Regions from separate parts of the Mesorhizobium sp. WSM4847 genome, predicted to be linked through region 1. Evidence: predicted binding sites of a transcription regulator. Region 1 holds the regulator's gene; each other region holds the start of a gene.

Region 1 (9,599 bases):
ACGGGCGAGGGCTACCGATGCACCGCGCGGCTTTCTCTCGGCCCTTGAAGCCAAACGCAAATCCGGCAGTTTCGCGCTGATCGCCGAGATCAAGAAGGCGAGCCCGTCCAAGGGCCTGATCCGCGCCGATTTCGATCCGCCGGCGCTGGCCAGGGCCTATGCCAAAGGTGGGGCTGCCTGCCTCTCGGTGCTGACCGATGCGCCGTCTTTCCAAGGGGCGCCTGAATTCCTCACCAATGCGCGCAGCGCCGTGACATTGCCGGCTTTGCGCAAGGATTTTCTGTTCGAGCCCTATCAGGTGTTCGAGGCCCGTGCGTGGGGCGCGGACGCCATCCTGATCATCATGGCGAGCGTCGATGACGCCGTGGCCAGGGAACTCGAGACGACGGCGTTCGAGCTCGGCATGGATGCGCTGGTCGAGGTGCATGACGAGGCCGAGACGGAACGCGCGCTGAAACTGTCGTCGCGGCTGATCGGCATCAACAACCGCAATCTGCGGACGTTCGAAACCAGCATCGAGACATCGGAACGGCTCGCGGCGATGGTGCCGGCCGACCGGCTGCTGGTCAGCGAGAGCGGTATTTTCTCGCACCAGGACTGCCGCAGGCTGGAACGGAGCGACATCGGCACTTTCCTCGTCGGCGAGAGCCTGATGCGGCAACAGGACGTGGCCACTGCGACGCACCTGCTTTTGATGGGCAAGGCGCCCGCCAATGCATCTTCCCGAAAGTCGGAATCGATTTTCGGAGAGCATGATGCATAGATACAAAGCGTTAGAGCGTAGTTTGTGCGTCCAAACGGACGCACGTCGCTCCAGGGTGACCTGACGATGTCGGCCGCCCTCACCCATCTTGGCGCGGAAGGCGAAGCCAATATGGTCGATGTCGGCGACAAGGCGGAGACGACCCGCACGGCAATCGCCGAAGGTCTTGTCTCGATGCGGCCCGAAACGCTGAAAATGATTCTCGACGGCGATGCCAAGAAAGGCGACGTGCTGGGTACGGCGCGCATCGCCGGCATCATGGCGGCCAAGAGGACGCATGAGCTGATCCCGCTCTGCCATCCGCTGCTGTTGACCAAGATATCGGTAGACATCGAACCTGACGCGACGCTGCCCGGCCTGAAGGTCACGGCGCTGGCCCGCGTCACCGGCAAGACCGGCGTCGAGATGGAAGCGCTGACCGCCGTCTCGGTCGCCTGCCTGACCATCTATGATATGGCCAAGGCGGTCGATCGCGGCATGGCCATCTCCGGCATCAGGCTGGTGGAAAAGACCGGCGGCAAATCCGGCGACTACAAGGCGGATGCCGAGGGGGCAGGCCAATAATGGCGCTGCTTGCGGTCGCCGAGGCGCTCGAGCACCTGCTTGCGGATGCTGCGCCCTTGCAGGCTGAAAGCGTCGCCCTGATGGATGCCGCCGACCGCGTGCTGGCGGAGCCGCTCATGGCGCTCCGCACCCAGCCGCCATTCAACGCGTCGGCCATGGACGGCTATGCCGTGCGGGCCGACGATGTCGCGTCCGTGCCCGCGAGACTTTCGGTGATCGGCATGGCGCCGGCCGGACGAGGCTTTGCCGGAACAGTCGGCGCGGCGCAGGCCGTGCGCATCTTCACCGGCGCGCCGCTTCCCGGAGGCGCCGACACCATCGTCATCCAGGAGAATGTCCGCGACCTCGGCGGCGGCATGGTCGAAGTGACCGCGCCGACGGTTGAAGGCCGCAACATCCGCCGCCTCGGGCTCGATTTCTCGCAGGGCGACATGCTGCTGGAGAAAGGCCGCCTGTTTGATCCGGCGGCATTGTCGCTGGCGGCGTCGGCCAACCACCAGCAGGTCCGCGTGGTGAAACGGCCGCTGGTCGCCATCATCGCCACCGGCGACGAATTGCTGCCGCCGGGCAGCGACCTTGGCCCCGACCAGATAATCTCCTCCAATGCCTATGGCGTCGCCGCCGCGGCCCGCTCGGTCGGCGCCAGCGCACTCGATCTCGGCATCGCCGCCGACCGCAAGGACGCGATCGCCGCGCTGGTGACAAAAGCCGTCGACGCAGGCGCGGACGTCATCGTCACGCTGGGCGGCGCCTCGGTCGGGGACCATGACCTCGTCCATGACGTGCTGACCGGCGAAGGCATGGCGCTCGATTTCTGGAAAATCGCCATGCGGCCCGGCAAGCCACTGATGTTCGGGCGGCTGGGCGCCATCCGCTGCATCGGCCTGCCTGGCAATCCGGTGGCCAGCCTGGTCTGCACGCAGCTCTTTCTGAAGCCGCTGCTGGCGCGGCTCGGCGGCCGCGCCTTCCGCCAGGACATGCGTCTGGCGCGGCTCGGCGCCGCCATGCCGGCTAACGATCTCAGGCAGGACTATGTACGCGCGGTGGTGAAGGAAGAAGCTGGCACGCTTGAGGCAACGCCGTTCAGTATCCAGGATTCCTCGATGCTCAGAATGCTGGCCGACGCCAACGGACTGGTCGTACGCGAGCCATTCGCTCCCGCAGCCGCAGCCGGCGCCGCCTGCAGCGTGCTGATGCTACGCTGAACAAAACGTCAACACATTCATTAAACTTTAAATGGTTGCGGAACACAACTGGAACAGATAGTGTTTGTTCTGGGTTTGTTTTTCTGATTCTGTTGGGGGTCGCGATGCTGACACGCAAACAACATGAACTGCTGATGTTCATCCACGAACGGCTGAAGGAAAGCGGCATTCCGCCCTCGTTCGACGAGATGAAGGAAGCGCTCGACCTCGCCTCCAAATCAGGGATCCACCGGCTGATCACGGCGCTGGAGGAACGCGGTTTCATTCGCCGCCTGCCCAACCGCGCCCGCGCGCTGGAGGTGCTGCGCCTGCCCGATTCGATCGCGCCGGGCCTCAATGCGGCGCGCAAATTCTCGCCGAGCGTCATTCAAGGCTCCCTTGGGCAGGGCGGCCTCGGACGCCAGATCAAGCCGGCGCCTTCGCGCATGCGTGCTGCCGGCAATGACGACGACGTCGTTGCCACCGTCTCCATACCGGTGATGGGCCGCATCGCTGCCGGTGTGCCGATCGACGCCATCCAGCACCAGACGCATTCGATCTCGGTGCCACCGGACATGATCACCGGCGGCACGCACTACGCGCTGGAGGTCAAGGGTGATTCGATGATCGAGGCCGGCATCTTCGACGGCGACACGGTCATCATCCGCAACGCCGAAACCGCCCAGCCTGGCGAGATCATTGTCGCTCTGGTCGACGAGGAGGAAGCGACGCTGAAACGATTCCGCCGCAAAGGTGCCTCGATCGCACTGGAAGCCGCCAATCCGGCCTACGAGACGCGCATCTTCGGGCCGGACCGGGTCAAGGTGCAGGGCAAGCTCGTCGGACTGATCCGGCGTTACTGAACGGCAGGCTTCTTGGGTTTCTCGGCCCTGCGGTATGGCGGCAGGCCCCTCGCCTCGCGCGAAAATCGCCGCTGCTCATGCCAAGGCCTGTATGGCTGTCTGACGGCAAAACGGATTTCTGCGCGCGTCTTCGCCGATAGCGGATCGAAGAAGACGGCGGCACTGCCCATGCGAGCGAGCTGCCGTTTGGTGACGACGAGAACCAGCGGGTTGCGGCAGGGTTTGTAATAGGCTGTGGCATCGTCGATGACGATCAAATCCGCAAAGGCACAGGCCGGCCGCGCGGTTTTGCGGTTGTCGGCGAGCGCGATGAGCGCGCCGGACGGATGCCGGGCCAGGCACAGGCCGGCAGTGCAGGTGAAAGGCGCTCCCGGCGGCAGGTCGGCCGGATCGGCGATGTCGAACCGCACATCTCCTTTTTCGAATGTCTCCGGCTCGACGATCGTTGTTGAAACCAGCGCATGTTTCCAGTTGTCGGTGGTGAATTCGTTCGAACGCATCCGGTTGACGGCAAGTTCGCCGCCGCCGATCGGCAGCGCCACCAGATGCGCATCCTCCGAGATCAGCACGTCGGGGGTGCGCGTCTCGGAAATCGTCAGCAGGCCGGCGAGCGCAAAGGGAAGTGCCGCAAGCCGCAGCCATGTCGTCGCCATCGTGGCGATGACTAAGGCGACCGTCACCAGCAGAACCGATTGCAACGAAATCAGGCCGACTGCATCGACCGGCGAACGCTCCGAGATCCATCCCGAAATTGCAATCATCGCCGTCAGGCCCTTGCCCATCATGTAGAGGAAAGGGCCGTCGAGGCCGAAAGGCATTGCCAAGGCGCTGAGGACGGCCAGGAACATGACGATCGTGACGATCGGCATGACGGCCAGATTGGCGAACAGGCTGAGCGGCGAGACGCGCTGGAAGTGCCAGATGGCGAAGAGCGCGGTGGCGCTGCCGGCAATGATGGAGGTCATTGCGATGGTGCCTGCCCCGGCGACGAGCTTGCGCGTGACGAAAGCGACCGGTGACCGTCGCTGTCGCGGCGCCTTGGCCTTGTCGGCACGATAGTCGGACCAACCGGCATAGGCGCCCACGAGAGCCGCAGTCGCGGCGAACGACATCTGGAAGCTTGCGCCGACCACCTCGTGCGGCGACACGACGATGACGGCGATGGCCGAAATCGCCAGGTTGCGCATGGTGAGTGCCGCCCGGTCGAACAGCACGGCGACAAGCATTACCGCCAGCATGATGAAGCTGCGTTCAGCCGCGACCACGATACCGGAAAAGATCAGATAAGCAGCGATGGAGACGAGTGCAGCAGCAGCCGCATATTTTTTGACCGGCCGGCGCGACGAAAAGTCGGGAAACAGCGCAAAGGCGCCGCGCAGCAATCCCATGACGGTGCCGGCGACAAGCGCCATGTGCAGGCCGGAAATGGAGATGATGTGGTAGATGCCGGTGCGCCGCATCGATTCGTTTATCTCTTCGGGGATGCCGGCACGCACGCCGACGATCAGCGCAGCGGCAATCTCCCCCTCGGCACCACCGATGCTGTCCCTGATATGGTCGGCGATGGTTTCGCGCGCCTTCTCGATCGACGAAGAAAGGCGTGCGGTTAACGGTGCATCTTCGGAGACGACGATCTTTGGACTGCCGAGGAAAAAGCCACTGGCACCGATGCCGGCGAAATAGCTGTCAAAGGAAAAGTCAAAGCTGTCCGGTCTGACCGGGCCAGTCGGAGGCAGAAGCCTCACATAGCCGGTTGCCACCGAGCCTGCGGTCATCTCAGCGGGAATCTTGCGTGCCGACACCCTGACACGTTCGGGTGCATAACGCAGTGTCGGCCGGGCGGTCGACATCACGTCGATGGTCAGCCTGATCCGGCCGTTCGCCATCTGGTCGAGCCTGACGACACGGCCGGTCAGCCGGGTCTGGATTTCCGAACCGAGCATCTTCGTTCCGGCGCGCCAGGTTTCAACCTTGGCGGCGAGCACACCAAGCGCGCACAGCAACGCTGCCATGAAGCACAGGTGCGTTTTGCGGCGTGAGCGCGTGACGGCCGCACACAATGCCGTAAGGACCACGACGGCGATGGGCTGGGCAAAGTCCGGTTCGACGGCAAGCGAAAAATAGACGATCACCCCGCATGCCAGGAAAACCGGCACCAGCAGGAAGGCGACGCCCCGGTCGAGTTCCAGGCCGGCTGCCGCGGCCACGCTGTTGCGGACACCGGATGGTGAAAGATGGCTGAGCTGTCGGCGAAAACGAATGACAGGGCCGGGTGCTGAAGCCGGTATCGGCGCCGGGCGATCCGGCGAAAGAGGCTGGATGCTCAGCGGCGACGCAGGCAGCGAAACGGGTAGCGACTCAGTGTGAGGAACGTCGGCAAACAGCGATCGTTCGCTGACGCTTGCGGTCGCGCCCTCGCTCTCGTCCACGCCGCGGCCTGGTCCAGCCATAGGGTTCGCCCCTTGCGCCCTTGACCTCCTATGCTACATGAACGCGCGACGCGCGAAAGTCCGCGCAGCCACATCCGTTTCCTGCGCTTGCCCCGAGAGTTCCATGTCCGACAAGGTCGTCACCCGTTTTGCCCCTTCGCCCACCGGATTCCTGCATATTGGCGGGGCGCGCACGGCGCTGTTCAACTGGCTGTATGCGAAACACACCGGCGGCAGGATGCTGCTGCGCATCGAGGACACCGATCGCGAGCGTTCGACCGATGCGGCAACCGCTGCCATCCTCGATGGGCTCTCCTGGCTCGGCCTCACCTGGGACGGCGAGCCGGTATCGCAGTTCGAGCGAGCGCCGCGCCACCGCGCGGTCGCCGAGGAGCTGGTGCGCCTCGGCAAAGCCTATTACTGCTATGCCGCGCCGGCTGAGCTGGAGGCGATGCGCGAGAGTGCGCGGGCCAAGGGCTTGCCTCCCCGCTATGACGGCCGCTGGCGCGACCGCGACCCGTCAGAGGCGCCGGTTGGCGCCAGGGGCGCGATCCGCATCAAGGCGCCGGCCGAAGGCGAGACGGTGGTGCATGACCGCGTGCAGGGCGAAGTCCGCTTCCCCAACAAGGACCTCGACGATTTCATCATCCTGCGCTCGGACGGCAACCCGACCTATATGCATGCCGTCGTCGTCGACGACCACGACATGGGCATCACCCACATCATCCGCGGCGACGACCATCTGACCAATGCCGCCCGCCAAATGGTGATCTATCGAGCCTTGGGCTGGGAGGTGCCGTCAATCGCGCATATCCCGCTGATCCATGGCGCCGACGGCGCCAAGCTGTCGAAGCGGCACGGCGCCCTCGGCGTTGAAGCCTATCGCGCCATGGGCTATCTGCCCGAGGCACTGCTCAACTACCTGGCGCGGCTCGGCTGGAGCCACGGCGACGACGAGGTCATATCGATCACCGACATGATTGCGTGGTTCGACATCGGCGATGTCAACAAGGGGGCCGCCCGCTTCGACTTCGCCAAGCTCGAGGCGCTGAACGGCGTGCATATGCGGCGCATGAACGAGCCCGAATTGCTCGATATCTTCATCAACACCTTGCCCTATCTCGAAGGCGGCCCGGCGATCGCAGCGCGCCTCGACGACACACGCAAGGCGCAGTTGCTGGCCGCCCTGCCCGGCTTGAAGGAGCGCGCCAAGACGCTGGTCGAGCTGGTCGACGGTGCCGCCTTCCTGTTTGCCGAGCGGCCGCTGCCGATCGACGAGAAGGCGGCGGCGCTGCTCGGCGGCGAGGCGCGCGAGATCCTGCGGGGCGCCCATGCGGCGCTGAAGGCGATTTCAGGGGATTGGACGGCCGCAGCGGCGGAAGCGGCGATCCGCGAATATGCGCTGGCCGGCGGTCATAAGCTTGGCGCAGTGGCCCAACCTTTGCGCGCCGCGCTCACCGGCAAAAGCACCTCGCCCGGCGTGTTCGACGTGCTTGCCGTGCTTGGCCGCGAGGAAAGCCTGGCGCGCGTCGCGGATCAAATCGATTAGCAAAACTGGCCCAAGAAGATTGGCATTGAAAGGTGGGTTTCGCAGTGCAACATTAGATCTTGGCCCAATTTGGCACGCAATCCAATTGCGGGCGCAACGCGCGAACTCCGATACTTTCGACGTGTTGCTTGCAGAAATTTTGCCTTTGCCGACATGAGAAAACAAAAAGGAGTTTGCAATGTCCGAAGCTGCGACAAAAAAGGAATTTGGCGGCAAAACCCACGCGTCGACCGCGAAACTTGAATTCGGCGGCAAAACTCACGAACTCAAGGTGCGAAGCGGCTCGGTCGGACCTGATGTCATCGATATCGGCGCGCTTTACAGCACCACCGGGGCCTTCACCTATGATCCCGGCTTCACCTCGACGGCAAGTTGCGAGTCGGAAATCACCTTCATCGATGGCGATGCCGGCATCCTTTTGCATCGCGGTTATCCGATCGACCAGTTGGCCGAGCACGGCGACTTCCTCGAAGTCTGTTATCTCTTGCTCTACGGCGAACTGCCGACCAAGGCGCAGAAGGACGATTTCGACTACCGGGTGACGCGCCACACCATGGTGCACGAGCAGATGTCGCGCTTCTTCACCGGCTTTCGCCGCGACGCCCACCCGATGGCGGTGATGTGCGGCGTGGTCGGTGCGCTGTCAGCTTTCTATCACGATTCCACCGACATCTCGGACCCCTACCAGCGCATGGTCGCATCGATGCGGCTGATCGCCAAGATGCCGACGATCGCGGCGATGGCTTATAAATACCACATCGGCCAGCCCTTCATTTACCCGAAGAACGAGCTGAATTTCGCGGCCAACTTCCTGCATATGTGCTTTGCCGTGCCGTGCGAGGAATACAAGATCAACCCGGTGCTGGCGCGTGCGATGGAGCGCATCTTCATCCTGCACGCCGATCACGAGCAGAACGCCTCGACCTCGACCGTCCGCCTCGCCGGCTCGTCGGGCGCCAATCCGTTCGCCTGCATCGCCGCCGGCATCGCCTGCCTGTGGGGACCGGCCCATGGCGGCGCTAACGAGGCAGCCTTGAACATGCTGGGCGAGATCGGCCAAGTCGACCACATCCCGGAGTTCATCGCCCGCGCCAAGGATAAGAACGATCCGTTCCGATTGATGGGCTTTGGCCACCGCGTCTACAAAAACTACGATCCGCGCGCCAAGATCATGCAGAAGACCGCACATGAGGTCTTGGGCGAACTCGGCATCAAGGACGATCCGCTGCTCGATATCGCCATGGAACTGGAAAGGATCGCTCTGACCGATTCCTATTTCATCGAGAAGAAGCTTTATCCGAACGTCGATTTCTATTCCGGCATCACGCTGAAGGCGCTGGGCTTCCCCACCACCATGTTCACCGTGCTGTTCGCGGTCGCCCGCACCGTCGGCTGGATCGCGCAGTGGAAGGAGATGATCGAGGATCCGCACCAGAAGATAGGCCGCCCGCGCCAGCTCTATACAGGTGCGCCGGAACGCGACTACGTGCCGATTGCTAAACGGTGAATAGTGAATAGTGAATAGTGAATAGTGAATAGTGAATAGTGAATAGTGAATAGTGAATAGTGAATAGTGAAGCAGGGTCTCTTTGTGGCCTATGCTCAAGCAGGATTTTGACCATTCACCATTCACTATTCACCACTTCACCATTCACCGCTTGATACACCTCATCACGACCCCTGCAGCGATGTCGCCAGACGGTCTGTCGACGGCCATGCGTCTGGCCACCTCGGCAAAACCGCCCTTCTGCCATGCGCGATAGGCGGTGTCGGAAAACAGCGCCTCCAACTGCCGCGCCAGATAGTGCGGTCGCACATATTCGTTGTAGCTCTCCGGCACGATCGGGCGGTCGGCGATGAGATTGGGCAAGGAGGCGCTCCATACGGTGACCAGGCGTTGGGCCATCCGCATGACCGGATCGAGCCGGTAGCAGGAGATCATCGGCACACCCGACAGCGCCAGTTCCAGCGACACCGTTCCCGATGCGATCAGCGCTGCGTCGGCCTTGCCGAAGGCCTGCCATTTGCGCTCGGGATCAAGGATGATCTCCGGCTTCTCGTCCCAGCTTGCCACCGAAGCCCTGACCAGGTCGGCGACATGCGGCACCGTCGGCAACAGCAGGCGCAAGCGGTGTCCGCGAGCACGCAGGATCGAGATCGTCTTGCCGAACGGGCCGGCCAGCCGTCGCACCTCGCCGCGACGCGAGCCGGGCAGCACAAGCAGTGTCTTCACACGATCGTCGGACA
Region 2 (9,599 bases), on a different contig from region 1:
CGCCTTCATTGTAGAGTCCGAGCGCGTGGTGATTGTGCGCGTGTTCTACGGCTGGGCCGATTGGCAGGACGACCTAGCCTAGTGACGCTGACTGATCGGCACATCTAGCCGCGTCATCCGGACGCCTTCGGATAATCTACCCCAACGAGAAAAAGCCCATCGGGCGGCGCCACCTGGCCACAGGCTGCACGGTCGCGCGCGTCGAGCGCCGCCTTCAGATCGGCAATTGTCCAGCCGCCTTCGCCGACGCGCTTCAGCGAGCCGACCATCGAGCGCACCTGATTGTGCAGGAACGAGCGCGCCGAGGCTCGCACTTCGATCATGTCACCCAGCCGACTGACATCCAGTCGGTCGAGCGTCCGGACCGGGTTGTCGGCCTGGCACTGGGTCGAGCGGAACGTGGTGAAATCATGCCGCCCCAGCAGCACCTTTGCCGCTTCGTGCATGGCCTCGGCGTCGAGCCGCTTCGGCACCCACCAGATCTTGCCCTTGTCGAGCGCCGCCGGCGCGCGCCGGTTGACGATGCGGTAGAGATAGTGGCGGCCGATCGCCGAGAAACGCGCATCGAAGCTATCCGGCACCACAGCCGCCTTGAGGATGGCGATGCGCGCCTTGGCCGTTTGCAGGTGGGCGTTGACGGCATCGCGAACCTTGTCATCAGGCCACGCCCTGACGAGATCGACATGCGCCACCTGACCGGTCGCGTGGACGCCGGCATCGGTGCGGCCGGCGCCGCGCAGCGAGACCTGTTCGCCGCAGAATTTCTCGATCGCCTGTTCGATCGCCTGCTGCACCGAAGGCTGGTCTGCCTGGCGCTGCCAGCCGGCATAGAGGCTGCCGTCATATTCGATGTCGAGGCGAAAACGCGGCATTCCTAAGAAGGATGAGGTTAGGCGGCGAGCGCGGTGCCGAAAGCCGAAGCGTAGACCAGCTTGCCGGTCTCAGGCGCTTCGCCCCAGACCAGCGCCTGCATCGCTTCGCCCTGGAACTCGCTTTCGAATTTTTCGGCGCGCGCGTGACTGTAGCCGAAGCGGCCATAATATGCGGGATCGCCAAGCACCACCGCCAGCACCTCGCCGGCATCCTTCAGGCGGATATGCGCCTCGCGGACCAGCGCACCGCCGATGCCGGTGCCATGGAATGACGGCTCGACCGCCAGAGGCGCCAGCGCCACTGCCGGAAAGCTCTTGCCGCCGTTCTGCACGTAAAGCCGCGAAAACAGAATATGGCCGACCACCTGTCCATCTTCTTCCGCCACCAGTTCGACGACGGCATCGCCGCCGCTGACCAGCGCGTCGACCAGTCCGGCCTCCGCCTGCTGGCCGAATGCGTGTTCCTCGACCAGGCGGATCGCCTCGCGGTCCCGCGGCGTCGCCGCGCGTATCGACATCATGCTCATGAGAATTTCATTCCTTTTTCGAGCTTGGCCCCGCGCAGAAATTCCTGCGCGGCAATGGGCCTTCCGCCCGCACGTTGAACTTCGACCAACCTGATCGCGCCTGACCCGCAGGCGACCGTCAGCCGGTCGTCGAGAATTCCTCCCGGCTCGCAGGCGCCTTGCGAAAGCGTCGAGCGAAGCAGTTTCAGCCGATCCAGGCGGCCGGCAATTTCGATCTCGCACCATGCGCCGGGAAAGGGCGACAGGCCGCGAATATGATCGTGGACTTCGCCAGCAGGCCGCGTCCAGTCCACGCGCGTCTCCGCTTTATCGATCTTTTTGGCATAGGTCACCCCCTCCGTCGCCTGTGCGGTAAAAGTCAGGGCATCCCGTTCCAGACGAGCCAGCGCTTCCGCCATCAGCGCGGCGCCAATGTGCATCAACCGATCATGCAGTTCGCCGGCCGTCATATCGGGGCCGATGGCGCATTTTTCGGCCATCGCCACCGGGCCGGTGTCCAGGCCCTCTTCCATCCGCATCACCATCATGCCTGTCTCGGTATCGCCGGCCATGATGGCGCGCTGGATAGGGGCGGCGCCGCGCCAGCGTGGCAACAGCGACGCGTGACCATTGAGGCAGCCGAGCCGCGGCGCCTCGAGAATGGGTTTGGGCAACAGCAATCCATAGGCGACGACGACGGCGACATCGGCCCGCAAGGCGCGGAACGCCTGCTGCTCGGTCTCGTTCTTCAGCGACACCGGCGTCCGCACCTCGAGGCCCAGCCGCTCGGCCTCGCGCTGCACCGGCGACGGCGTCAGTTCCAGCCCCCGGCGACCGGCGGCGCGCGGCGGCTGAGTGTAGACGGCTCCAATCTCATGTCCGGCATCCGCGATCGCCCGCAGCGTCGGCACCGAGAATTCGGGCGTACCCATGAAGATGACGCGCAAGGGCATTTTGTTCCGGGTCCGGTCTTCGTCTGGCCGTTAAGTCGGCTCAGTCGAAGTCGCGAACTTTGCGGGTCGGCGACCGAAGTCGCGTTTCCTTTCTGCTTCGATTTCGTTCATGATCTTGGCAATTCATCGCCAATTGCGTTTTCAGCAGCGAAAGTCGCGCGAATAGCGTCCCATGCCGAAAGACCCGGCTCCAGCCTGGCTTGCCTTTCGGCGACCATGCCTTCGCGCAGAAGAGCTATCGCCTTGCCCGACAGGCTCTGGCCGCTCTTACGCGCCGCCTGCTCGATTTCCCGCTTCAAGGGTTCGGGAATATTTCTGATCAGCATGTCGCTCATCGGCGTCTCCATTTCCTGATCTGGAACAGGGTAGAGGGGCGCTGTCCCGCCAACATCTTCGAAAGGTTCAGCATCAAACTGCGCGAGTATCGCCCTATCCCACTAACTTGCCCGGCGCCTTGCTGCCTGATGGTTTGTCCCTGGCGAGCTTCTTGAACTTCTTCACCACCATGTCGCGCTTCAGCTTCGAGATGTGGTCGATGAACAGAACGCCGTTGAGATGGTCGATTTCGTGCTGCAGGCAAGTCGCCATCAGCCCTTCGGCCTCGATCTCCTGCAGCTTGCCGTCGCGATCGAGATATTTCACCCGCACGGCGGCAGGGCGCTCGACCTCGGCATAGTAATCCGGGATCGACAGGCACCCCTCCTCGTAGACCGAGCGCTGATCGGCGCTCTCAAGAATCTCGGGATTGATGAAGACATGCGGCGCCGGCGGCTCGTCTTCCTTGGCGAGGTCGATCACCAGCATGCGCAGCGGTTCGCCGATCTGGATCGCCGCCAGACCAATGCCCGGCGCATCATACATCGTGTCCAGCATATCGTCGGCCAGTTTGCGCAAGGCGCCGTCGACGCGCTCGACCGGTTTCGAAACTTGGCGCAGGACGGGATCGGGAAGGATGATGAGCGGCTTGATCGACATGGCGTCTCACCTAAGACCTCGCACGAAAAGCGTCAACCGGGGCATTTGCAGCGGCGTTCACGTTTTGATCTGTGTCGTCAGGCCGAATCATCTATGCTGTCCGATATGAACGACCTGACCACCATCCTGTCCGAACCGATCGCCCGGCTCGGCGCCACCACGATCACGCTCGGCCACGCGCTGGCATTCGGCGCGGTCCTGTTCCTGGGCCTGTTCGTGGCGCTCGTCGTCGCGCTCTGGCGCTCGGCCAAGGCGCGTGCGGTGGCTGCCGCGGAAGCCGCCGACCACGCCCGCGACGCCGAGGCGCGGATGGCCGGCATCCTGGCAAGCCAGGCCGAGATGCAGGGCCGCATGGGCGCCATCGCCGAAGTGTTCGGGGCGCGGCAGGCCGAACTCACGCAGTCGATCGGCCAGCGTCTCGACGCGATGACCGGCCGTCTCGGCCAGACCATGACCGAGCAGACGAAATCGACGCATGAAAGCCTCGCCAAACTGCAGGAGCGGCTGGCGGTCATCGATACAGCGCAAGGCAACATCCAGTCGCTCGCCAGCCAGGTCGTGCAACTTCAGGCAATCCTCTCCAACAAACAGACGCGCGGCGCCTTCGGCCAGTCGCGCATGGAGGCGATCGTCGCCGACGGCCTGCCGCACGGCGCCTATGAATTCCAGGCGACCCTGTCGAACGGCAGCCGGCCCGACTGCCTGGTGAAGATGCCGAACGGCGCGCCCGCACTCGCCATCGATGCCAAGTTTCCGCTGGAAGCCTGGAATGCCATCCGTGCCGCCGAAGGCGTCGATTTGCAGAAGGTCGCCGCACAAGCGTTTCGGCGTGATATCGAGGTGCATGTCCGCGATATTTCCGACAAATACCTGATCCAGGGCGAGACGCAGGACACCGCCTTCATGTTCGTGCCGTCGGAATCGGTATTCGCCGAGATCCACGAGAATTTCGAGGGGATTGTCCACAAGGCGCACCGCGCCCGCATCGTCATCGTCTCGCCGTCGCTGCTGATGCTGTCGATTCAGGTCATCCAGGCGATTCTCAAGGACGCCCGCATGCGCGAGCAGGCGCATTTGATCCAGGGCGAAGTCATCCGGCTGATGGAGGATGTCTCGCGCCTCGACGAGCGGGTGCGCAAGCTGCAGAGCCATTTCGGCCAGTCGGCCAAGGATATCGACGATATTCTCGTCTCGACGTCGAAGGTGACCAAGCGCGGCCAAAAGATCGAGGCGCTGGAGTTCGGCGCGCAGCCGGCGGAAGGCGACGCCGGATCGGCGGCCAACGCGAAGACCGAAGCGGGTGCGCGCGTCGCCGACTCCAAGACCGGCCAATTGAGGCTAAGGGTGGTCGAAGGCGACGACTGAGAGGCTACTGCTCCTCGACGATCATTGTGCCTTCGAACTCCGGCAGCCAATGCAGCGCCGAGCGGTGCCAGATCTGCTTTCTCGGGATCAGTTGTTCGCGCTGCCGCGCCGTGCCGACCCTGATGCCATAGACTTTCGGCCCGTCGCCAACCGACGTGGCATAGAGGTGCGTACCGCACTCGCCGCAAAAGGCCTGGGCGCGCCTGGCGCCGCTCGCTGCGGTCTTGATGTAGATCTTCGGCGTGCCCTTGGTGATCCGGTAGCGCTGCTCCGGCGCCGGCACGGTCACCCGAAACGCTGTTCCGGTCAGCTGCTGACAATCGATGCAGTGACAAATACTGGTGTTGTCCGGATCGACCTCCGCCTCGTAGGTAATGGCGCCGCAATGGCACCCGCCGTCGATTTTCATCTTCGTTCCTCCCTTCAGCCGCGCCTCGACGTGTTGGAGCTTAACGGCGCAGCCGCCGAAGCTCCACACAGGCATTCACAACGCGGCAAACCATCCGCTGGTTCAAGGCTGCTGCGTCGACGCCTGTTCGATGACTTCTTCCGTCCAGACCTTGAAACCGGCCAGCGTGCCCGGCCCGAAAATATGGGTCAGCGGCACATCGGCTGCGTCGCGGCCGGAGGCGATCAGGATGCGGCCGATGCGCGGCGCATTGTTGCGCGGATCGAAGGCATGCCAGCGACCGCCGAGGTAGACCTCCATCCAGGCGGCGAAGTCCATGTCCGACCAAGGCTTCGGCAGGCCGATGTCGCTGATGTAGCCGGTGCAATAGCGCGTCGGGATGTTCAAGGCGCGGCAGAAGGCGACGGCGAGATGGGCAAAGTCGCGGCAAACGCCGCTTTGCTCACGATAGGCCTCTGCTGCCGTGCGCGTCGGCCGCGCGTTGCCGTAGTTGAAGATGATGTGGTTGTGGACGAAATCGCAGACCGCCTGCACGCGTGGAATACCGAGCGGTGAGTGGCCGAACAGCCGCCACGCCTCGTTCGCCAGCACGTCGCTCTCGCAATAGCGGCTCGGCAGCAGGAACAGCAGCGTCTCCGACGGCAGGTCGCGCACCTCGTGCTGCCACGCCAGCAGATCGCCCATCTCAAAACTTCCGGGATCGCGGATCACCGCGTCCGTGCCGAAGGTGAAGCGACCGGGAGGGGCGACAAGGCGGTTGCACCAATTGCCGAAACTGTCGCGGTAGCTCTCGATCGGCACCGGTGGGTTCGAAGTCAGGAAATCCGGCCGCTCGAGATCGGACGCGCGGGAATAGTGAACGTTGAGCATCGCGATCAGCGGCGTTTCCTGCGGAAAGTCGAAGCTCATCTCGCAGCCGATATGGATTCGCATTATCGTCCTGACCGTCCTGCCGGATCACCACCCGGCGAAGGCACGGGCCGTTGCTGCAGCGCAAAAAAGATCATCGCACGGACCAGCGCGGTTTACGAGCGATTTAGAAACGGTTGACAGCCGACGGCTGGCGCCGGCGCCAGATTATGCCTCTTGCGGTCGAGCGTTTCTCTTGGTTCATTTCGCTTGCCACAATTGGAGGAAACGAATCATGGCTAAAGGTGCGATGAAGGCGGGCAAGGAAGCCCGCAAGCCGAAGAAGGACGCGAAGAAACCTGCCGCTGCCCCGACCCTGAAAGCGCCGCCCGTCAAGGCGACCAAACTCAAGGACAAGTAAGCCTCGGCGTTTCGGCGCAGTCATGACCGACGGCATTCCAGGACCATCGACATTCAGCGATTGGTCCTGAAGTGCTGTCGGCGCTGCTGTTGATTGGGCATTTCTAAATCAATGCCGCGAAGACGACTTCGCGCTTTCCGAAAAGACCGGGACGACCCGCAATCCAATGGAGCGTTCCGATGTCGTGGATTCTTCTCTTCTTCGCTGGCCTGTTCGAGATCGCCTGGGCGATCGGCCTCAAATACACTGACGGTTTTTCGAAGCCGCTTCCGACCGTCCTGACGGTTGCCTCGATGGTCGTCAGTCTCGCCTTGCTCGGACTGGCGCTGAAGACGCTGCCGGTCGGCACGGCTTACGCGGTGTGGACCGGCATCGGCACCGTCGGCACGGCGCTGCTTGGCATCTGGCTGCTCGGTGAGCCTGCGACCGCGATCAGGCTGGCCTGCATCGCACTCATCGTCTGCGGCATCATGGGATTGAAACTCGCGACCTAGTTCTTGCTGCAAGGCAGCAGCACAAACGCCTTCAGGGCCGCTGCAAGGCGGCCCTAAATTTGATTGGTGAATCGCGCTTGGAGCGCTAGCGAGCGGAAAAGCCCGGAGGCGTCCTGCCGGTGCGCTGCTTGCGCGCCGCATAGCGCGCGTCGCGCTTGGCTTTGCGCTCGGCCTCGTCGGCAAGCAAACGAGCGATGCGCTCGTTCTCTTCGGCTTCCCGGATCTTCGCTTCCGCCTGCGCCGCTTCTTCCGCAGCAATCCGCGCGGCTTCGGCAGCAGCTTCGCGCTCGGCCTTTTCGGCCGCTTCGCGCGCCAGCTTCTCCTGCTTCAGCCTGGCCTTTTCGGCCTCGCGTATCGCACGGGCTTCGAGGATCGCCTTGCGTTCGGCCTGTCGTGCCAGCACCGCTGGATCGTCCGCTGCCGGCTTTGCCTTGAAGCGCTCGAGAAGCGCCTTCTTTGCCTCGTTTGCGGCATTGCGCCGCTCGAAAACGTCTTTTTCCCTATAGATAGCCAAGTCCACTTCCCTGGAGTCAATTTGCGAGGCTTACATACGCGGGAAAACCCAGAGTTCAAGCGCCAAAACGGTATGCCAGCCATGAAATTCTGAGCTGTTGCAGCCGGGAGACGCCTTTTCGGCTGAATTCGGCTGAAACGGACATGCACTGTTCACCATCCGACCCTCTGGCGGCGCGGCGGACGGGTCGCTACCTGTAGCGCGAAAAACAAAACACCAGAACAAAACACCAGGATGACAGATGATGGAACTCGGTCTCTACACCTTCGCCGACGTCAGCCCGGAATCAGGCCCAGGCGCCATCGGTGCGCATGAGCGGCTGCGCAACCTGATCGAGGAGATCGAGCTGGCCGACCAGGTCGGCCTCGACGTGTTTGGGTTGGGCGAGCATCACCGTCCCGATTATGCGGCTTCAGCGCCAGTCGTGGCCCTGGCCGCGGCGGCCGAACGCACCAGGCGCATAAAGCTGACCAGCGCGGTCACTGTACTGTCCTCCGACGATCCGGTCCGTGTCTTCCAGCAGTTTGCAACGCTCGACCTTCTATCCAGCGGCCGGGCCGAGATTATGGCTGGGCGCGGCTCGTTCATCGAATCCTTTCCGCTGTTCGGCTACGATCTTGAGGACTATGACGAGCTCTTTGCCGAAAAGCTCGATCTGCTGCTTGCCGTCCGCGATCATGTCAAGGTGAGCTGGTCGGGCAGGCTGCGCGCTCCGATCAACGATCGCGGCGTCTACCCCCGCCCGTTCCAGGACAGATTGCCGATCTGGATCGCGATCGGCGGCACGCCGCAATCCGCCGCGCGGGCCGGTGCGCTCGGCCTGCCGCTGGCGCTGGCCATCATCGGCGGCGAGCCGGCGCGGTTCGCGCCGCTGTTCGATATTTACAGGGAAGCGGCCAAACGGGCCGGCAACGATCCGGCTGATCTGGCCACCAGCCTCAACGTGCACGGCTTCATTGCCGCGACCACCGACCAGGCGGCCGACGATTTTTATGGGCCGCAGGCCGAGGTGATGAACCGCATCGGTCGCGAGCGCGGCTGGGGTCCGACGTCGAGAGCACATTTCGACCAGTCGCGCGGCCCGAACGGCGCGCTGTTCGTCGGCAACCCCGAACAGGTGGCCGAAAAGATCGTTGCCCAGCACAGGATATTCGGCAACGACCGCTTCCTGCTGCAAATGGCGATCGGCACCATGGCGCACGCCAAGATCATGAAGGCGATCGAACTCTACGGCACCAAGGTGGCACCGATCGTGCGCAAGGAGACGGCGAAGGCGATCCCTGCTGCGGCCGCGCCGGCCGCTTGATTCGCCGGCTAGATCGTAGGGCCAAGGTCATCGTCAGCGCCGGCTAAGCGCATCGGCCGCAAATCGGAATCGATTTTCGGGGCCGATGGTAAATTCAAAGCGTTAGAGCGTACTTTGAGCGTCCAAGTGGACGCACGTCGCTCCAGCGGAACCTTGAAGCCGCAAAGGCGTTTCCGCCAACAGCGTACACCAATCGCAGTGTGCCGCCGAGGGCCAGAATGAAAGCCGAACCCGCCGCTTCGGGTGCTGCCGAGAGGCCCGATCCGCGCGTCGAGGCGCGTGCGGACATGCACCTGATACGTTCGCTGCTAGTCGGCATCTTCTTCCTTATGGCGATCTACGCGCTCTCCTTCGCCCGCGCCTTCTTCATGCCGGTCATCCTGGCTTTCCTGCTGGCGCTGACGCTGACGCCGATCGTCCGCTTCCTGCGCAAACACGGCATGCCCGATGTGATATCGGCGACACTGCTGGTGGTGCTGTCGGTCAGCATCCTTGCCGTGGCCGGCTATCTGCTCAGCGGCCCGGTCATCGACCTCATCAACAACACCTCGGTGATTGGCCAGCAGCTGACCGAACGTCTCGCGCAACTGCGGCGTCCTTTCGAAAGGATCATGGACATTTCGCGGCAGATAGAGGGACTGACGCAGACCTCCCAAGGGCCGGGCGTCCAGAGGGTAGCCATGGCGCAATCGGGCATCCTCTCGCAAGCCGCCGGCAATTTGCTGTCGGCGGGCACCAGCCTCATCATCGTCTTCGTCCTGTCGCTGTTCCTGCTCGCGTCCGGCACGATGTTCTATGAGAAGATCGTCGAATCCTTCCCCAGTCTCAGCGAAAAGAAGCGGGCACTGCGCGTCGTCTATGACGTCGAACGTGAAATCTCGCACTATCTGCTTACCGTCGCCATCATCAATACATGCCTGGGCGTGGTCATCGGA
Region 3 (9,599 bases), on a different contig from region 1:
GGATGATGTACCAGAACGTGCCGGTGCCGAAGGTCACGGCAGCGTTCGGCGGCGGCTATGTCGGCGCCCAGCAGGAAGAGCAGGGCCGCGCGCTCGGCGCCGAGGCGTTCAAGCTGGCCGGGCTCAAGGCCGGCGACAAGGCGATCATGATCGGCCCGTTCGAGAACGAGAGCCGCGGCGCGCGCGAGCGCGGCACGGTCGCCGCCCTGAAAGAGGCGGGCGTCGAGGTCATCCAGCTCTCCTCGCCGCCGAGCGGCGAATGGGCTTCCGACCCTAATCTGGCCATTCCGGTGATTACCGCAGCACTCCTAAACAATCCCGATGTCAAGGCGGTTGGCTATCCCGGCGGACAGATGCTGGGCAACGTCCCGACCTACATGCAGGCGGCGGGCAGGAAGGCTGGCGATATCTTCAATTTCGGCTTCGACACCAGCCCGCAGATCGTCGAGGGCTTCAAGGGCGGCTGGGTCCAGCTGACGGCCGACCAGCAGCCGTTCCTGCAGGGTTATCTGCCGATCCTCAGCCTCTGCCAGCAGGTGGTGCTGGGCCTGGCGCCAATGAATGTCGACACCGGCGCCGGCTTCGTCACGCCTGACAATTACGAGATCGTCGCCGAACTCGCCAAGCAGGCGCTGCGCTGACCTTTTGACACGGCTGCCGGTCTTCCGACCGCAGCCGGAACCAAGTGAGGATCGCCATGGCAGAACGCCTTATAGAGCTGCGCGACATCAGCAAGTCCTACGGTCAGGTCTATGCGCTGGGTGGGGTCAATCTCAGCGTCGACCGCGGCGAGGTGGTCGGCCTGATCGGCGACAACGGCGCCGGCAAGTCGACGCTGATCAAGATCCTCTCCGGCGTGGTCAAACCGACCAGCGGCGAGATCCTCATCCGCGGCCAGCCGGTGACCGGCTGGAGCGCCGCGCGCTCGCGCGACGCCGGCATCGAGACGGTATTCCAGGACCGGGCGCTGGCCGTGCAGCAGACGATCGTGCGCAACATCTTCATGGGCCGCGAACTCACCGGCTTTCTCGGCTGGCTGAAGGTCAACAAGGAAATCGAGGAGGCGAGCCGGCTGATGCGCGAGATCGGCTTCACCTCGAAAGTGTTCACGCCGCAATCGATCGTCGGCCAGCTTTCCGGCGGCGAACGCCAGGGCGTGGCGATCGCCCGGGCAATCTACAAGCAGGCCGACCTGATCATCCTCGACGAGCCGACGACGGCGCTGTCGCTGACCGAGACCGCCAAGGTCTTCCATTTCGTGCGCCAGGTGCGGGCGAGCGGACGGTCGATCCTGTTCATCGGCCACAACATCCACCACGTCTTCGACATCGCCGATCGTTTCGTCGTGCTGGACCGCGGCAAGGTGGCGCTCACCGCCGACCGCAGCCAGGTCAAGTCGGCCGAAGACCTCATCAACTTCATGGAAGACGTCGCGCATCCGGGTGGATTGCCGGGACTGCACGACGCCGGCGACCCGGAGCAGAGAGCACGATGAGCAAGACGATGGAGCCCGATCTGCAAGAGCCGTCCGCAGGCATCTCCCGTCCCGGCAATCCCCGGAAAGAGTGGAAACACCCATCCGATCACTGGATGCGCGGCTTCATCCTCGACAACCGCGCCGCACTTGGCACGCTTGCGGTGTTCGTGGTGATGATGACGGTGTTCATGATCGCCAACCCGACCGTCTTCACCACCTGGTATCTCTACAGTTCCGTGCTCACCACGCTGCCGGTTGCGCTGTTCGTGGTGGTGCCGCTGGTCTTCGTCGTCACCTGCGGCGAGATCGACCTGTCGTTTCCGGCGACGATGGGTTTTGCCTCATGGGTGTTCGCGCTGGTCGTGCAGGCCGGCTACGACCCGTTTCTCGGTATTGCCGCCGCCATTGCAACGGGCACGTTGCTCGGCTTCCTTGTCGGGTCGCTGGTCGTCTATGGCGGGCTGTCGTCGCTGATCGCCACGCTCGGCATGAACTTCCTGCTGCGCGGCCTGATCCAGATCATCAACGAAGGCAGGTCGACGGCGCTGACCAGCCTTGCCGACAGCTGGGCCTACAAGATCTTCTCCAGCCAGCTTTACGGCATCCCGGTGCAGATCTTCTGGGCCATTGGCTTTGTCGTGCTGTCGGCGCTGCTCTACAACAGGCATCGTTTCGGCGCGCAGGTGAAGGTGGTCGGCGACAATCCCGACAGCGCCCAGCAGATGGGCATCGACGTCAAGCGCGTGCGGGTGAAAGTATTCGTCTTCGTCGGCATCGGGGCGGCGATCGCCGGCACCTTCTCGGTGATGATCAACTTCACCTGGTGGCCGACGGCTGGCGACGGCTATTTGCTGCCGGTGCTGGCATCGGTGTTCGTTGGCGGCACGCCGACCTGGGGCGGCGTCGGCACCGTGGTCGGCGGCGCCATCGGCGCCGTCACCGTGTCATTCATCCAGACCGGCGTCGTCGCGGCAGGCCTGAGCGGCTTCTATGTCCAGTTCTTCAACGGGCTGATCATCATCCTGTCGCTGCTCGGCCACAAATGGAACCAGGCGCGGTATCGGTGAGAGGGACGCTCAAACCCCGGTAACAAACCCGTCCAGCACGCGTTTCTGGCCGGCCTTGTCGAAGTCGATGGTCAGCTTGTTGCCGTCGATGGCCGAAATGTTGCCGTTGCCGAATTTCTGGTGGAAGACGCGGTCGCCGACATTGAAGGGGGATGGCGTGTCGGCGACGGATTTGGCGACCAGCTCGCCGTCGATGGTGCGGCCCTTGATCGAGGTGCGGCCGGCGCCATAGCCACTGTCGGTCTCGCCATAGCCGATGCGCTCGACCTGGTGGCCGGAGCGCGAGCCCCAGTTGCGGTCGGTCGCCTCGGTGCGGTTCTGCTGCGCGCGCTGCCAGCCCGGCGTTGCATAGGCGCTGGAGAAGGCGCCGGATTTTTCTGCGCCGACATTGTCGAAGCGCGAAGCGCCGTAAGGATTCTGCCGTCCTGCCGCCTGGCCGCCCCGTCCGGAGGCGAAGGAGCCGCCGCCATAGGCATTGCCGTAGCCGCCATAGGAGTTGCCGCTCTCGGCGACCTCGACATGGGCTTCCGGCAATTCATCGAGGAAGCGCGACGGGATCGTCGATTGCCACAGGCCGTGGATGCGGCGGTTGGAGACGAACCACAAATGCAGGTTCTTCTTGGCGCGGGTCAGCCCGACATAGGCCAGCCGCCGCTCTTCCTCCAGCCCGGAGCGGCCGCCCTCGTCGAGCGCGCGCTGATGCGGGAACAGTCCTTCCTCCCAGCCGGGCAGAAAAACCGTCTCGAATTCGAGGCCCTTGGCCGAATGCAGCGTCATGATGTTGACGGCGTCGAGCTCGGCGTTCTGCTCGGCGTCCATCACCAGCGCTACATGTTCGAGGAAGGAGCGCAGCGATTCGTACTCCTCCATGGAGCGGATCAGTTCCTTGAGGTTTTCCAGCCGGCCGGGCGCTTCTACCGAGCGGTCGTTCTTCCACATGTCGGTGTAGCCGCTCTCCTCCAGGATGGTCTCGGCCAGCTCGGTGTGCGGCGTGGTCTCCAGCGCCTTCTGCCAGCGCTCGAAATTGGCGGCGACTTCGCGCAGCGCTGCGCGCGGCTTTGGCTTCAGCTCGTCGCTCTCAGCGAGTTTTTCTGCAGCCTCCAGCATCGGGATGCGCAGCGCCCTGGCGGTGTCGTGGATCTGGCGGATGGTGGCTTCGCCCAGCCCGCGCTTCGGCACGTTGACAATGCGCTCGAAGGCGAGGTCGTCTGCGCCTTGCGCGACGACGCGGAAGAAGGCGAGGGCGTCGCGGATTTCGAGGCGCTCGTAAAAGCGCGGGCCGCCGATGACGCGGTAGTTGAGGCCAAGGGTGACGAAGCGGTCCTCGAACTCGCGCATCTGGAAGGACGCGCGGACAAGAATGGCCATATCGTTGAGATTGTGCTTCTGCCGCTGGTAGGCCTCGATGGTTTCGCCAACGGCGCGGGCCTCTTCCTCGGAATCCCAGGCGGCATGGACATGCACCTTCTCGTCGTCCTCGGCGATCTTTTCGGTGAACAGCGTCTTGCCGAAGCGGCTTTCATTGTGGGCGATGAGGTGGGAGGCGGTGCCGAGGATGTGCGCGGTGGAGCGGTAGTTGCGTTCCAGCCGGATGATCGTGGCGCCGGGGAAATCCTTGTCGAAGCGCAGGATGTTGTCGACTTCGGCCCCGCGCCAGCCATAGATCGACTGGTCGTCGTCGCCGACGCAGCAAATGTTGACTTTATTTTCGCTCACGGGCTGTTCCGCGCCTGCCGGCGCGGGCCCGACCCCCCTTTTTTGCGCGCCTTCGGCGTCGCGGGAGGGGCCTCGCAAGGGCTCGGACGCCCGGTCGGGCTTGCGGCCTTCGGCCGTTTGCAAACCTGTTGATGTTGAAGCTCGTCCGGCATCCGGCCGCTGCGCCAGCAGCCGCAGCCACATGTATTGGGCGGTGTTGGTGTCCTGGTACTCGTCGACGAGGATGTAGCGGAAGCGCTTGTGGTATTCCTTCAGCACGTCCGGATTGGCGCGGAAGATACGGATCGGGTGGCACAGGAGATCGCCGAAGTCGCAGGCGTTCAGCGTCTTCAGCCGCTCCTGATAAGCCTTGTAGAGTTCGCGCCCCTTGCCGTTGGCGAAGGCGCGGGCGTCGCCCTCGGCAATCTCGGCGGGGCCAAGCCCCTTGTTCTTCCAGCCGTCGATCATCTGGGCGAACTGCTTGGCCGGCCAGCGTTTGTCGTCCAGTCCTTCGGCCTGGATGAGCTGCTTGATCAGGCGCACGACGTCGTCGGTGTCGAGAATGGTGAAGTCGGATCTGAGCCCGGCAAGTTCGGCGTGGCGGCGCAGCAGCTTCACTCCAATCGAGTGGAAGGTGCCGAGCCACGGCATGCCCTCGACATTGCCTTCGCCGATCAGCAGGCCGATGCGCTGCTTCATCTCGCGCGCCGCCTTGTTGGTGAAGGTGACGGCGAGGATCTGCGACGGGAAGGCCTTGCCGGTGGCGAGGATGTGAGCGATGCGGGTGGTCAGCACGCGCGTCTTGCCTGTGCCGGCGCCGGCCAGCACCAGCACCGGACCCTCGGTGGTTTCCACCGCCAGCCGCTGCTCGGGGTTGAGCCCGTTCAGATAATCGGGCGCATTGGCATGGCCGCTGCGGGCAGCCATGGCGCGCGCAGCAATGCCCGACGGGGCCACGGGCCGCGCGTTCGGTTCATCAAAAAAGGGCATATCTTCCGAAAAGCCGGACATCTCCCCCGAATGTAGTGATTCGGCAGCGAAAGGCCAGAAGTGTCTCCGTTTTGTTCTCTGTCCAGCCGGGGGAGTTGCAAATCCTATGGCACGCCAGCCATAGCGCCGGCCTGCTCGACAGGCACGGCGGGTCGGAGCAAGTGGGACAGCGCACCAGTCGAACGGTGTCATCCTGGACCAGCCGCCGGTCTGGCGGACCTGTGCTCGCGTCAGCAGCGCCTCACCGATCCGTGACTGGACCGTGCGGGCTTCTACCCTATCTTGCGCGGCGGACATGTTCCCGAAGCCGAGGAGAGCGCCATGACAAAACCGAGCCCTGCCAACCCCGCCGTCAACAGACCCGCCATTACCCAGGCTATGATCGACGCGTATGACGAATACACGCATCTGACGCTCGACCGGCGGCGCTTCATGGAACAATTGACCAGGCTTGCCGGATCAGGTGCGGCGGCCGCCGCAATCGCGCCGCTGCTGGCGGCGAATTCAGCCCGGGCGGCGATAGTTGCCGAGGACGATTCACGCGTGACGGGCGAGGACATCAGCTATCCCGGCAGCGGTGGCGAGATGAAAGGCTATCTGGTCAAGCCGGCTGGCCAGTCCGGCAAGCTCGGCACCGTCATCGTCGTGCATGAGAACAGGGGGCTCAACCCGCATATACGCGATGTGGCGCGGCGCGTGGCGCTGGAAGGCTTCGTGGCGCTCGCCCCGGATTTCCTGTCGCCGCTCGGCGGCACGCCGGCCGACGAAGACAAGGCGCGCGAGCAGTTTTCCAAGCTCGATCCGGCGCAAACCACTGCCAATGCGGTCGCAACGGTCGCTTTCCTTAGGGGCAGCGAGGATGGCAACGGCAAGGTCGGCGCGGTCGGCTTCTGCTGGGGCGGCGCCACGGTGAACACACTGGCTGCCAATGCGCCGGATCTGGCTGCCGCTGTCGCCTATTACGGCATGCAGCCGAAGGCCGAGGATGTGCCGAAGATCAAGGCGGCGCTGCTGCTGCATTATGCCGGGCTCGACACCCGCATCAATGCCGGTATCGACGCCTTCAGGAAGGAGCTCGATGCAGCCGAAGTCGAGTACACGATCCATGTCTATGAAGGCGCCAATCATGCCTTCAACAATAACACGTCGGCGGCTCGCTACGACAAGAACGCGGCGGACCTCGCCTGGGGCCGGACGATCGCCTTTCTCAAGGAGAAGCTTGCCTGATCAGGCATTTGCCGGTTTGTGAAAAGCGACGCCGGCCACCACCAGCGCGATGCCGATGCAATCGGTTGGGCTGGGTATCTGGCGGAGCACAATGACGCCGATCAGCGTGGCGGTGACCGGCAGCAACGACAGCATCAGCGCGAAGCTCGGTCGCGGCAGCCGCGACATGGCAAGCTGGTCGCAGATATAGGGGATGACCGAGGAGCAGATGCCGACGCCGATGGCGGCGATGAGCAGTGGCGGCGCCGAGAAAGCCGGCAGCGCATCGGTGAAGCCGATCGGCAGCACGATGAGGAAGGCGACCGCCATGGCAGCGCCCAGGCCGGCGATGCCCTCGCCAGCGCCGGCGCGGGAAACGCGATGGCCAAGCACGATGTAGCCGACGAACAGCGCGCCGTTGAGGAAGGCCCAGAACAGGCCAATCGGGTCGCTTGACCATTTGACGTCGATCAGCAGCAAGGTGCCGGTGACGGCGACGGCAAGCGCTGCGAGGTTGCGCGGGCTTCTGACGCCGACCAGCGCAACGCCGATGGTGCCGACGAATTCGATCGCCGCGACCAGCGAGATCGGCAAGCGGTCGAGTGCCAGGTAGAAGGAGCAATTCATCACGCCGAGGCAGGCGCCAAAACCGAGAAGCAGCAGCAATGTCGGCCTGTCGGCGCGGGCGAAGGCCGTCCACGGCCGGGTTAGCGGCGCGAAGACAAGGGCGGCCGTGACGATGCGCAGCCAGGCCATGCCGAGCACGCCGACATGCGGGAAAAGCAGCACGGCGAAAGCCGGCCCGAGATAATGAAACACAGCGCTGACACCGAACCAGACATGCGGCGGCAGCGATGTCGCCAGCCTGCCAAAGACAGGGCCGGCGAGGGCAGGGATAGCAGCTGGGGCTTGCGCTTGATCGTCCATAGGATCATTATCGCAGGCAATTTTACCTGTTTATATGGGTAACGGCCAGGCCAAAGAGATAATTTGTTCTCCTAAACAAATGAGTTTTTCCTGAAACGCCTTCGAAACGAAAATGTTGATCTGGATGCGGCGGATCTGAAAATCCTGCGCCTGCTGGAAAAGGATGCGCGCACCAGCACCGCTGAACTGGCGCGCTCGGTCGGCCTGTCGGCGCCGAGCGTGGCCGAACGCATCAAGCGGCTGCACGAGAGCGGCGTGATCGAGGCCTACACTGTTCGGATCAACCCGGCCGCGCTCGGCATGAAGCTGTCGGCATGGCTGCGGATCAGGCCGGTGCCCGGGCAGTTGGCTGCGGTCGCCGAGATCATCCGCGACTTGCCGGAAATCGCCCAGTGCGATCGGGTGACCGGCGAGGACTGTTTCATCGCGCTGGCGCATGTCGGTTCGGTGGCCGAACTCGAACGGGTGATCGACCGCATCATTCCGTTTGCGATGACCAACACCGCAATCATCCAGTCGTCGCCGGTGGTGGCGCGTTCGCCGCTGGCGGCAGTGAAGCAGCCGCCGTGATGCTGAAGGGCGAGTGAGCATTTGTCAGCAAGGCACCATTGGCAAAGCTGCCGATCTCCACCGCAAGGGGGAGAGCGGACTTCGCTTCGGCTTTCGCCAACGACCGACGTTGGAAGGCAAGCGGGGCGGGGCAACCGGAAAGTATTTCTTTCCGCACCGGTCAGGCGTGGCCGCGCTTTATCCGCGCTTGCTTCAGGATGGCGCGCCAGCGGATCATGGCGAAAGGGATCGGCTCGTTGTTGTTGGCGATGGTAAAAATTTCGTAGTTGAGGTTCTTCAGCGATCGCCAGAAATCGTAGTCGCTGATGCGTGGATCGGCCGCCAGCTTGTCCGCCTCGACCTTGATATCGGTTTTCATGCAATTTCCCCGAACCGCTTCAGCCCCCGCCGCCAGTATCGCAATGCGGACGGTTTTCGAACACCCGGCTGAGTCGTTCAACGCCTCAATTCGGCTTGTTCACGTTAAAACCTTGGTAAGGTTAACGGCGGTCTGACTGCGGCTCAAGCGTCTTGCGACGAATACCGATCGAACGGCCGGCGCGCTCAGGCATCGGCAGCGCCGCATGGGCGGCGCGCATGACTTCGACCTTGGCCAGGACATCGGCCGGGAAGGGCGCCACCTTCGGTCCGGACATATCGACATGCAGCGACAATGATTCGGACGTGGCAGCGAGCCAGCCGTCGACATGGCGGATTTCCTGGTAGGCTCTCAGCCGCTTGTCGTCATGGTCGAGGAGTTGGAACGAGACATCGACCTTGTGGTCGAGATGTAGCTCCCTGATATAGCAGACATGGACTTCCGCCGTGTAGATGGTCAGCCGGCGCTGCTTCGCATAGTCCGGCCCCATCCCCATCATTTCGAACGCTTCGTCGGAACAGCGGTCGAACAGCACGTTGTAATAGGCCATGTTGAGATGGCCGTTATAGTCGATCCAGTCTTTTTCGATGGCCATGGGAGCAGAGGCGAAGGGGGCGGCGGTGGACATCGAAAACTTCCTTCTGGCTGGACAGGACGTGGTCGGGGAGACTAGAGCGACGTGCGTCCAATTGGACGCACAAAGTACGCTCTAGCACATTGAATCTTCGCATCGTGCTTTCCGAAAATCGATTTCGATTTTCGGGCCGATGCGATAGGCATCCATAAGTCCATAACAAGGGTGGACGCTGGTCCATTCGCGGAGGAATAGATGGCTCTGAGCGACCTCAATCCGGTCGAGCGCAACGAAGAAGGCATCGCCGCGGTGCTCGGCATCCTCAAGCAGCGGCTCGGCGAACGGTTCCAGACCGGCCAGGCGATCCGCACCCAGCACGCGCATACCATCACCTACATTCCAACCCAGGCGCCGGATGGCGTGGCGTTTCCAGAGACGACACCGGAGGTGCAGGAGATCGTGTCGGCCTGCGCCGCGCACCGCGTGCCGGTGATCGCCTTCGGCGTCGGCTCTTCGCTGGAGGGCCACACCAACGCGCCGGGTGGCGGCATTTCTGTCGATACGTCGCGGATGAACCGCATCCTCGCGGTCAACCCGCAGGATCTCGATTGCACGGTTGAGCCCGGTGTGACGCGCGAGGATCTCAACCGGCACCTGCGCGACACCGGCCTGTTCTTTCCGATCGATCCGGGCGCCAATGCGTCGCTCGGCGGCATGGCGGCGACGCGGGCGTCG

The links. Region 1 encodes LexA, which represses DNA repair genes until DNA is damaged. Its sites were predicted from a motif close to TGTTCNNNNTGTGTTCNG; they were not measured.
Region 2: AC0L28_RS26110 (DNA recombination protein RmuC) is a predicted target of LexA. The motif match lies at 3,361-3,378, and genes of this name have one in related genera.
Region 3: AC0L28_RS14665 (ATP-dependent helicase) is a predicted target of LexA. The motif match lies at 5,291-5,308, and genes of this name have one in related genera.

Annotation. Positions count from the first base shown of each region.
Region 1 is NZ_JBVVPY010000005.1:8,713-18,311, forward strand. It holds gene trpC (indole-3-glycerol phosphate synthase TrpC) at 1-763, shown strand, start outside; gene moaC (cyclic pyranopterin monophosphate synthase MoaC) at 830-1,327, shown strand; gene AC0L28_RS08265 (molybdopterin molybdotransferase MoeA) at 1,327-2,532, shown strand; gene lexA (transcriptional repressor LexA) at 2,637-3,374, shown strand; gene AC0L28_RS08275 (ComEC/Rec2 family competence protein) at 3,368-5,824, opposite strand; gene gltX (glutamate--tRNA ligase) at 5,928-7,352, shown strand; gene gltA (citrate synthase) at 7,531-8,859, shown strand; gene lpxB (lipid-A-disaccharide synthase) at 9,004-9,599, opposite strand, start outside.
Region 2 is NZ_JBVVPY010000021.1:59,059-68,657, forward strand. It holds gene truA (tRNA pseudouridine(38-40) synthase TruA) at 114-872, opposite strand; gene AC0L28_RS26090 (GNAT family N-acetyltransferase) at 890-1,399, opposite strand; gene fmt (methionyl-tRNA formyltransferase) at 1,396-2,331, opposite strand; gene AC0L28_RS26100 (plasmid stabilization protein) at 2,439-2,666, opposite strand; gene def (peptide deformylase) at 2,761-3,306, opposite strand; gene AC0L28_RS26110 (DNA recombination protein RmuC) at 3,412-4,671, shown strand; gene AC0L28_RS26115 (GFA family protein) at 4,676-5,080, opposite strand; gene AC0L28_RS26120 (transglutaminase-like domain-containing protein) at 5,183-6,013, opposite strand; gene AC0L28_RS26125 (hypothetical protein) at 6,225-6,350, shown strand; gene sugE (quaternary ammonium compound efflux SMR transporter SugE) at 6,530-6,844, shown strand; gene AC0L28_RS26135 (DUF6481 family protein) at 6,930-7,358, opposite strand; gene AC0L28_RS26140 (LLM class flavin-dependent oxidoreductase) at 7,603-8,664, shown strand; gene AC0L28_RS26145 (AI-2E family transporter) at 8,883-9,599, shown strand, end outside.
Region 3 is NZ_JBVVPY010000008.1:285,484-295,082, reverse strand. It holds gene AC0L28_RS14680 (substrate-binding domain-containing protein) at 1-641, shown strand, start outside; gene AC0L28_RS14675 (ATP-binding cassette domain-containing protein) at 698-1,495, shown strand; gene AC0L28_RS14670 (ABC transporter permease) at 1,492-2,544, shown strand; gene AC0L28_RS14665 (ATP-dependent helicase) at 2,554-5,250, opposite strand; gene AC0L28_RS14660 (dienelactone hydrolase family protein) at 5,551-6,456, shown strand; gene AC0L28_RS14655 (EamA family transporter) at 6,457-7,362, opposite strand; gene AC0L28_RS14650 (Lrp/AsnC family transcriptional regulator) at 7,453-7,932, shown strand; gene AC0L28_RS14645 (hypothetical protein) at 8,093-8,290, opposite strand; gene AC0L28_RS14640 (thioesterase family protein) at 8,412-8,918, opposite strand; gene AC0L28_RS14635 (FAD-binding oxidoreductase) at 9,120-9,599, shown strand, end outside.